Prochlorococcus marinus CUG1416: one gene and its partners. Each later gene encodes a partner of the first gene's protein in a complex. Links are inferred from orthologs where the notes say so. Each region holds a gene or a part of one and is shown in the gene's direction. Other genes may lie near its edges.

Region 1 (2,932 bases):
AATCTTTTTGACAAGCTAGAAGAACTTTTTAAAATCTATGGTGAAACTGGAGGAGGGAAGAAAAGATATTATCTACATAGTCCTGAAGAAGCGGAAGAACATAATACAAGACTTGGGACATCCTTAGAGCCAGGACAATTTACTCCATGGGAAGATATTCCTGAGGGGACAGACGTACTATTTTATGAAGGGTTACATGGCGGGGTGGAAGGTGATGGATACAATGTGGCATCTTATGCTGACTTACTTGTTGGAGTTGTTCCGATAACAAATTTAGAATGGATTCAAAAAATTCATAGAGATAACGCAGAAAGAGGTTACTCAGCTGAAACCATTGTTGATACTATATTGAGAAGAATGCCTGATTACATAAATCACATTTGTCCACAATTTAGTAAAACCGATATTAATTTCCAAAGAATTCCTACAATTGACACTTCCAATCCTTTCATATGCAGGAATATTCCAACTCCTGACGAGAGCTTTGTGATTATACATTTCAGAAAAGGGGCGAGAGAAAAATGGGGAATTGATTTTCAATACTTGCTTGGAATGATACACGATTCATTTATGTCAAGTCCAACCAGTATCGTTGTAAATGGTGGAAAAATGGGTTTCGCAATGGAACTTATTCTTACTCCAATAATTCATAAAATGATTGAGGAGAAAAATAAAGGATAATTAATAATTAATTTTTAATTATTAACTCAAATACTTATATTTTTTCTAAGGATTAAGGAGTTCCTAATCTAAAAATCTCAAATATTTATATATCTTTCTTGATAAAAGTACCTTACTTAGATTTAAATAGAAAAAACAGGTAACGTTGTGTCATTAATCGACTGGTTTGCCGCAAGGCGTAAAGATCAATTTGTTGGGAAAGTTTCGCAAGATACTGACGAGGCGGATGGTTTGTGGGTTAAATGCTCAGAATGTTCCCAAGTGGCTTATAGAAAAGATCTAATTTCAAATTTCAATGTTTGTAGTAATTGTGGACACCACAATAGGATTAATAGCGATGAAAGGATAAGTATAATAGCTGATAAAAATTCATTCAAAGAATTTGACAGTTCACTAAGTCCTACAGATCCTTTAGGTTTTAAAGATAGAAGGGCATATGCTGATCGAATCAAAGAAAGTCAAGCAGGTACAGGTTTAAGAGATGGAGTCATAACAGGTTTCTGTTCTGTAAATTCAATCCCTTTAGCATTAGCTGTTATGGATTTTAGATTTATGGGGGGATCCATGGGTTCAGTAGTTGGTGAAAAAATTACAAGGATAATTGAGAGAGCAACTATAGAAAACTACCCAGTTCTAATTGTTTGCGCATCAGGTGGAGCAAGGATGCAAGAAGGCATGCTAAGTCTCATGCAAATGGCAAAAATATCTGGAGCACTAAAAAAACATAAAGAAAAAAATCTTCTATATATGCCCTTATTAACTCATCCAACTACTGGAGGGGTAACAGCCAGCTTTGCGATGTTAGGTGATTTAATTTTGGCGGAACCTAAAGCTCTTATAGGATTTGCTGGTAGAAGGGTTATTGAACAGACATTAAGAGAAAAATTACCCGATAATTTTCAAACAGCTGAATATCTTCTTGAGCATGGTTTTGTTGATGTAATAGTAAAAAGGAAAGATCTCAAGGATACTTTGACCAAAATTTTAAAAATTCACGGTGTAAAAGCACTTGCAGAAGCAAACACATAAGATGAAAATTATTTCTAATTTATTTTATTTTTCATTAACTCTTTTATTTTTCATTTTAAATTTTTCTTCCTATTCAAATGCAATAGGAAATGTTGATTGGGTTCTCCTAAAAGAGAATAATGATGGGAAAGAATGGCTTGATAAAGGGAGTATTAAACCGCTTCCAAATGGTGAAATAAGTGTCCTGACCAAGTTTTTTAAAAATCCAACTAATTCAGATAAAGGAGCGTTATCACTTTATGTAATGAGAATTAATTGCGATAAAAAAAAGTTCAAAGATACTTCTATAAATGGAATTCCTCAATTTAATTCAAAATGGCAAGCTTCTAATAATGATGAACTAATAGATGTTGTTATTGAAAGTAGTTGTTCAGAGTTTATTAATGGATAAGAATGAATACTAAAAATAAAAAATTAAAAATAGCAATAGCTGGACTTGGGTTTGGGAAAAAAGTTCATTTAGAGGCATTAAAAGAGTCTGTTTATTTAAAGCCTGTAGCTATTTATCATTATGAGGAAAAACAAAAATCGATTTTAGAGAAAGAAACGGGATTAGAGTTCTTTCATAATTGGGAAGACTTAGTAAAATCTCCAGAAATTGATGGAATTATTATTGCGACCCCTCCTGAATCAAGATTTAAATTAGCAAAACAAGCGCTTGAGAATAATAAGAATTTGCTACTTGAAAAACCTGTTTCAATATCGTCTTCTGAAATTGAGGAGCTTCAGAGAATATCTTTGATTAATAACTTAAGCGTATGTGTTGATTTCGAATACAGAGCAGTACCCCTTTTCCTTCAGACAAAAAAACTTATTGATGAAAATATTTTAGGAGATATATATTTAGTCAAATTAGATTGGTTAATGGGAAGCAGATCAGACCCTAAAAGAGTATGGAATTGGTATTCTTTGGAAGAAAAAGGTGGAGGAGTCATTGGTGCCTTAGGTACTCATGCATTCGATATGTTGAATTGGTTTTTTGGAGAATCAATAAACGTATCTGGCAAGTTAGCAACATCAATAAAAAAAAGACCTTTACCTAATTCCTCTAATTTAAATGATGTTACTAGCGAGGATGTTTGTCTAGCTAACATAGAAATATCAAACTACAGTTCGAATCTTATTCCATGCCAGGTATCTTTATCATCGATTTCTAGGAACGGTAGAGGATTTAGTTTAGAAATTTATGGAAGAGAAGGTTCACTTATTCTTAAAAGCGAGA
Region 2 (3,139 bases), 220 kb from region 1 along the record:
ATAGAAACCATTTATAAATTTTAAATGTTTGGGTTAATAGGCCACTCAACTAGTTTTGAAGATGCAAAAAGAAAAGCTTCTTTACTAGGATTTGATCATATTGCAGATGGCGACCTGGATGTTTGGTGTACAGCTCCTCCTCAATTGGTTGAGAATGTAGAAGTTAAAAGTGCGACTGGAATATCTATTGAAGGTTCTTACATAGATTCTTGCTTTGTTCCTGAAATGCTTTCTAGGTTTAAAACGGCTAGAAGAAAAGTATTAAATGCTATGGAACTAGCTCAGAAAAAAGGTATTAACATTACGGCCTTAGGGGGATTTACTTCTATTATCTTTGAGAATTTTAATCTTCTTCAGCATAAACAAATCAGAAATACTTCATTAGAGTGGGAAAGGTTTACTACTGGTAATACTCATACAGCTTGGGTTATTTGTAAGCAATTAGAAATAAATGCTCCTCGCATCGGGATAGACCTGAAAAAGGCAACTGTTGCTGTAATTGGTGCTACAGGGGATATTGGTAGCGCTGTTTGTAGGTGGCTTATCAATAAAACTGGGATTTCAGAACTACTTATGGTAGCTAGACAACAAGAGCCCTTAAATCTATTACAAAAAGAATTAGATGGTGGCACTATAAAAAGTTTAGATGAAGCATTGCCTCAAGCGGATATTGTTGTATGGGTTGCAAGTATGCCTAAAACTATTGAAATTGAAGTTGATAACTTAAAAAAACCATGTTTAATGATTGACGGTGGATACCCTAAAAATCTTGATGAGAAATTTCAGGGTGAAAATATTCATGTTTTAAAAGGAGGTATAGTAGAGTTTTTCAATGATATTGGTTGGAATATGATGGAACTTGCAGAAATGCAGAACCCTCAGAGAGAGATGTTCGCTTGCTTTGCAGAAGCTATGATTTTAGAATTTGAAAAATGTCATACCAACTTTAGTTGGGGAAGAAATAACATTTCTCTTGAAAAAATGGAATTCATTGGAGCAGCTTCTTTAAAACATGGTTTTTCTGCGATTGGACTTGATAAGCACCCTAAAGTATTAACAGTCTAAATTATGGCTAAACGTTACCTCCTAGATTTTGAAAAGCCTCTTGTTGAACTTGAGAAACAGATAGAGCAAATTAAAGAATTAGCTCGAGATTCAGAAGTGGATGTTAGTCAACAGCTTCTGCAGCTTGAAACTTTAGCTGCCAGGAGAAGAGAAGAGATATTTAAATCACTCACGCCTGCACAAAAGATTCAGGTAGCTAGACATCCTCAAAGACCTAGTACCCTGGACTTTGTTCAAATGTTTTGCGATGACTGGATCGAATTACATGGAGATAGAAATGGAGGCGATGATATGGCACTAATTGGAGGGATAGGTTCGATAAATAATCGACCAGTCTTGATTCTAGGGCATCAGAAAGGAAGAGATACAAAAGAAAATGTAGTAAGAAACTTTGGAATGGCTAAGCCAGGAGGTTATAGAAAAGCTCTTAGATTAATGCAGCATGCTGATAGATTTTCCTTGCCAATCCTTACATTTATTGATACTCCTGGAGCCTATGCAGGATTGACTGCTGAAGAACAGGGACAAGGAGAAGCGATAGCAAGAAACTTAAGGGAGATGTTTGGCTTGAAAGTTCCTATAGTAGCTACTGTCATCGGAGAAGGTGGTTCTGGAGGTGCACTTGGAATAGGTGTTGCTGATAGATTACTAATGTTTGAACACAGTGTTTATACAGTTGCTAGTCCAGAAGCATGTGCATCAATTTTATGGAGAGATGCTGCAAAGGCACCAGAAGCTGCATCAGCACTTAAAATTACAGGTAAAGATTTACTTAGGTTGGGGATAATAGATGAAGTATTACCAGAGCCTTCTGGTGGAAACAATTGGGCTCCTTTAGATGCTGGCAAGACACTAAAGGAGGCTATTGAGAAACACCTTAATGCTTTACTTCAAATGACTAAAGATGAACTCATTGAGGAAAGATACAAAAAATTTAGAGTTTTAGGTAAATTTATCGAAGCAAATAATATTGAAGAGATTTATAGTGAAATTCCCCAAAAAACTGAATAAATTGAAACTCGCTTTTATAACAGGTGCTTCGAAAGGTATTGGAAGATCTACCGCAATTGCTTTTGCCAATGCTGGCTGGGATTTAATTTTACTTTCCAGGAATATGGATTTAATGGAGAAACTAAAGAGTGAACTATTGGCTACTAAATCAAAAATTAACCTTGTTAAATGTGATTTATCTAAGCCTCTAGAAATAGAGCATTGTGTTAAAAGAGCAATTAAGAAATATGGATGCCCTTCAGTTTTAATAAATAATGCCGGTTGCGCATTTAATGGGCCCTTAGTTGAAATGGATTTTGGGCAATGGGAACAAACTATTCAAATTAACCTCACAAGCGTTTTTCAAATTTGCAGCTCGGTTATTCCTCAAATGAGAAAAAATGGTGGTTTAATCATTAATGTTAGTAGCCATGCGTCTTATAATCCATTCCCGCAATGGGGGGCGTATTGTATTTCAAAATCTGCCCTAACTATGTTTACTAAATGCTTGAGGGAGGAAGAGAGATCCAATAAAATCAGAGCATGCACAATAACTTTAGGTTCAGTAAATACACCTCTTTGGGACTCAGAATCAATAAACTCTAATTTTGATAGAACTTCTATGCTCGCCTCAAGCGAGGTATCAGATACTATTCTTTATATGGCACAACAACCTGAATCTCAATTGATTGAAGACTTAACTTTGATGCCTTCTGGAGGGGCTTTTTAAAAATTCTGTTTCTTTTTTGAATCTTTAAAAGGTAATTTTTTTGGAACTATTTGAACCCGATTTAACAAGAGAATGTGATATAGTGTATGAGCAATTACGCTTTTGAAGATACAGTTAATTAAGTTGAATACAATTTTTGTTTAAAATTTTATGACCTCTACATTACCCAACGATAATATTAGAAACTTTGATGACCAGATTACTAATAAGCTAATCTCAGAAATTATAAGAGACAGAATTAAAAATGCTGGCACAAGATTTAGTGCTAATGATAACATCGCAGATTTTATAAATCCTGGAGAACTAGAAATTCTAGAAAAAGAAGTTGCATCAAGAGTTAAAGACTTACTTAAG
Region 3 (3,120 bases), on another replicon or contig:
AGAACAAAAAATTCTTCTGCTCTATTAATAGGTAAATCCTTATAGAAGTTTTTTGAAGATAAATCTATAAATGCGCCTGCAGTAAGCGGGGCGTTAAATCCATCTACAATAGCTTGCATATCTCCTTTGGAGGTTTTGATATTTACTTTTGCTCTTCCTAATAATCTTGGTAGATTAGCAAATTCTTCAGGGATAGAGTGTGGAAATTGATTCGGTAGAAAATATTCTTCTAATCCACCTAGTTTATCTAAAGCCTCTTTTCGGGTTGTCACAAATGAGTACTTATCCTTTGATTTAGCATAATTTTGAAGGTTATCAAAATTGTCTTTAAGCTTTAAAAATGTTTTTTCAGCAATTTTCTGTTTTTCATTTGGTAATTCTTGAATAATTTTAATTTGGTATTTTTTTAGTAAAGATTGACATTTTGTAACAGTTTTAGTAATAGCGGGCCATCTTCCTCCTCTTACAAGGTTGCTAGTTTCTTCTAATTTGTGTTGAATTTCTTGCAACTCAACTTGCTTGATAGGGAGAGCGTTTCTTAGGATTGCGTTAGGGTCTTTTACCGCATTTCCAGTCGGTAAATCGGCTAGAACTTGAATCGGTTTGAAAAGAAAAACCTGTAAAATTATGATTGAAATAAATAAGAAAAGTTTGTTCTGATTTGATAAGAATTTTTGCATAGCACTCTTGCAGGTTTATGATCCTTGGGGATGTAATACAGGAATGATTTCCAGTAACGATTTTCGCACAGGTACCACCATCGAATTGGATGGACAAGTTTGGCGTGTTGTAGAGTTCCTACATGTCAAGCCTGGTAAGGGTTCTGCGTTCGTGCGAACAAAATTAAAATCAGTTCAAAGCGGCAACGTGGTTGAAAAAACTTTTCGAGCCGGAGAATCAGTACAGCAGGCTATCCTTGAGAAGTCTAACCTCCAACACACTTATGTGGAGTCTGGAGATTATGTTTTTATGGATATGACAAGTTTTGAAGAGACAAGACTATCCGTTGAACAAATAGGTAAAGGCGCAAAGTATTTGAAAGAAGGAATGGAGGTTAATGTTATTTTCTATAATGGTAAAGTTTTAGAAGTGGAACTTCCAATATCTATTACTTTAAAAGTTACAGAGACTGATCCTGGAGTTAAAGGCGATACTGCCAGTGGGGGCACGAAACCAGCTATTCTAGAAACAGGTGCTCAAGTTATGGTTCCTTTATTTATTTCTGTTGGAGAAATGATTAAAGTTGATACTCGTAACGATAGTTATCTTGGACGTGAAAATTAATGGCTATGAAATTAGATCATGAAGACTTAAATCGCTTAATAGAGAAAATCTCAACAAGCGATATTCAAGAATTCTCACTGGAGGGAGAAGATTTTAAACTTGAAATAAAACGGAATTTATTTAATCAGAACCAATTTACTAATAATTCAGTTCCTAATAATTCATATGATAGGCAAACAATTGCTAATCAAAAAGCCATCAATGATAATGCCTCATTAGTTAATGAGCCTGAGACGACTCAAGTAGCCCCTCCTGGACGCTCAGACCTTACTGAAGTAACTTCTCCTATGGTTGGAACCTTTTATAGGGCTGCAGCCCCAGGGGAGGACCCATTCGTTGAAGTAGGAAATAAAGTTAAGGTCGGTCAAACTATTTGTATTTTGGAAGCTATGAAATTAATGAATGAAATAGAATCTGAATTTAACGCTGAAATAGTAGAGATTCTTGTTGAAAATGGAACGCCAGTTGAATTTGGTCAAGTTTTAATGCGTGTTAAGCAGTCTTGAATTTTTAGTCATTTCTATGGCAGCCTTTATAGCCTCAATCATGCTTTGAGATTGAGCTATTCCTTTGCCAGCAATGTCAAATCCCGTTCCATGATCTGGAGATGTTCTTATAAAAGGTAAACCTATTGTTGTGTTGACTGAGTAATTAAGAGCTATAACCTTCATTGGTATTAATCCTTGATCATGATACATAGCAAGAATGCCATCATGTTTTTCAGTATCTTTTTGTCTCCAAGCTTTGGCGGCAGAATTCCAGCAACTATCTGGTGATAATGGGCCTATTAATTTAATATCTCTATTATTTTCATTCCAAGCAATCAATGCATCATTAAGCCAATCTATTTCTTCATTACCCAAAATACCTTCTTCGCCAGCATGAGGGTTTAATCCAGCAACTTTTAAAGTAGGTTTCTCAGTATATGTCATACAAAACTCCTTGAAAAGATCTAATTTAGCGTGAATTAATTGTGTATTTAGGCTTTTTGGTACCTCATAAAGTGCTATGTGGGTTGTAGCTAGTAAGGTATTGAATCTCCAACCTGTAATTGGTGATTTAGCTGTGAATAACATACCAACATTTTTTACTCCACATGATTTTGCTAATACTTCAGTCTGCCCGGAGAAGTGATGACCAGCTAGAGACCATGATTTCTTGCAAATTGGGCCAGTCACAAGTGCTGAATTAGGATATTGTTTTACAATTTCAATTGCTTTTGTTAAGTAATAGAAACTTGAATCACCATAACCTGATTTAGATTCATTATCAGATGAAGAAATTTTGAGATCATGGATTTGTAAATCATTAGGATTTGCGAGGTTTTCCAATCCTAGACCTCTAAGATGTGTATATGTATTTTGTAGATTTTTTTTTGAACCAACTAATATAAACTCAATATTTTCTTGTATCTCATGAGAATAAAGAGCTTTTAAAATTATTTCAGGTCCTATACCGGATTCATCTCCGACGCTTAATACAATTTTAAGTGTATTCTTAGAATTTTTAATATTCATAAAGAGTGTTAATTTATTTGTTTAACTATTTAAAAAGCAGTTTTTCAAGCCTAATTTATAGTTTTTATAAATTAGTTTATATCCAAGTGTTTCGCATAATAGTTTATTAGAAACTCTTCTATTTTCCATCCAAAACGATTGAGCTATAGGTGACAATTTCTGTTTTGCATCTTCAAATAATATTGGCTTTGGCATTTCTAAACCAAGAAGATCGTAACAAAATTGAATCACTTCTATTTGAGAACAGGGTTCATCATCTGCAATATTAATAATTTGGTGAAACTTTAAAGAATCTTTATTTTGTAAAATATAAATAATT

The links.
Region 2: the proteins of accD (region 1) and HA146_RS02765 are in contact, whole or in part, in a solved structure (PDB 8UXZ), measured with the Escherichia coli proteins. The link is inferred for Prochlorococcus marinus CUG1416 from one-to-one orthologs.
Region 3: the proteins of accD (region 1) and accB are in contact, whole or in part, in a solved structure (PDB 8UXZ), measured with the Escherichia coli proteins. The link is inferred for Prochlorococcus marinus CUG1416 from one-to-one orthologs.

The regions. Positions count from the first base shown.
Region 1 is NZ_JAAORM010000002.1:481,442-484,373, reverse strand. What follows is about bases 1-2,769. They hold accD (acetyl-CoA carboxylase, carboxyltransferase subunit beta), read left to right. Parts: upstream 1-828; coding sequence 829-1,710; downstream 1,711-2,769. Other genes in these bases: HA146_RS04025 (Gfo/Idh/MocA family protein), read left to right, coding at 2,104-2,769; HA146_RS04030 (hypothetical protein), read left to right, coding at 1,712-2,101; HA146_RS04040 (phosphoribulokinase), read left to right, coding at 1-681. In the rest of the region: more of HA146_RS04025, read left to right, coding at 2,770-2,932.
Region 2 is NZ_JAAORM010000002.1:258,802-261,940, forward strand. Bases 97-3,072 are described here. They hold HA146_RS02765 (acetyl-CoA carboxylase carboxyltransferase subunit alpha), read left to right. Parts: upstream 97-1,068; coding sequence 1,069-2,076; downstream 2,077-3,072. Other genes in these bases: HA146_RS02760 (long-chain acyl-[acyl-carrier-protein] reductase), read left to right, coding at 97-1,065; HA146_RS02770 (SDR family oxidoreductase), read left to right, coding at 2,051-2,785; folE (GTP cyclohydrolase I), read left to right, coding at 2,936-3,072. Outside these bases: more of HA146_RS02760, read left to right, coding at 25-96; more of folE, read left to right, coding at 3,073-3,139. UniProt on the Escherichia coli protein: Component of the acetyl coenzyme A carboxylase (ACC) complex. First, biotin carboxylase catalyzes the carboxylation of biotin on its carrier protein (BCCP) and then the CO(2) group is transferred by the carboxyltransferase to acetyl-CoA to form malonyl-CoA.
Region 3 is NZ_JAAORM010000001.1:26,489-29,608, forward strand. The notes cover bases 80-3,036. They hold accB (acetyl-CoA carboxylase biotin carboxyl carrier protein), read left to right. Parts: upstream 80-1,283; coding sequence 1,284-1,790; downstream 1,791-3,036. Other genes in these bases: HA146_RS00125 (peptidylprolyl isomerase), read right to left, coding at 80-680; efp (elongation factor P), read left to right, coding at 724-1,284; pdxA (4-hydroxythreonine-4-phosphate dehydrogenase PdxA), read right to left, coding at 1,767-2,801; HA146_RS00145 (NAD-dependent epimerase/dehydratase family protein), read right to left, coding at 2,823-3,036. In the rest of the region: more of HA146_RS00125, read right to left, coding at 1-79; more of HA146_RS00145, read right to left, coding at 3,037-3,120. UniProt on the Escherichia coli protein: This protein is a component of the acetyl coenzyme A carboxylase complex; first, biotin carboxylase catalyzes the carboxylation of the carrier protein and then the transcarboxylase transfers the carboxyl group to form malonyl-CoA.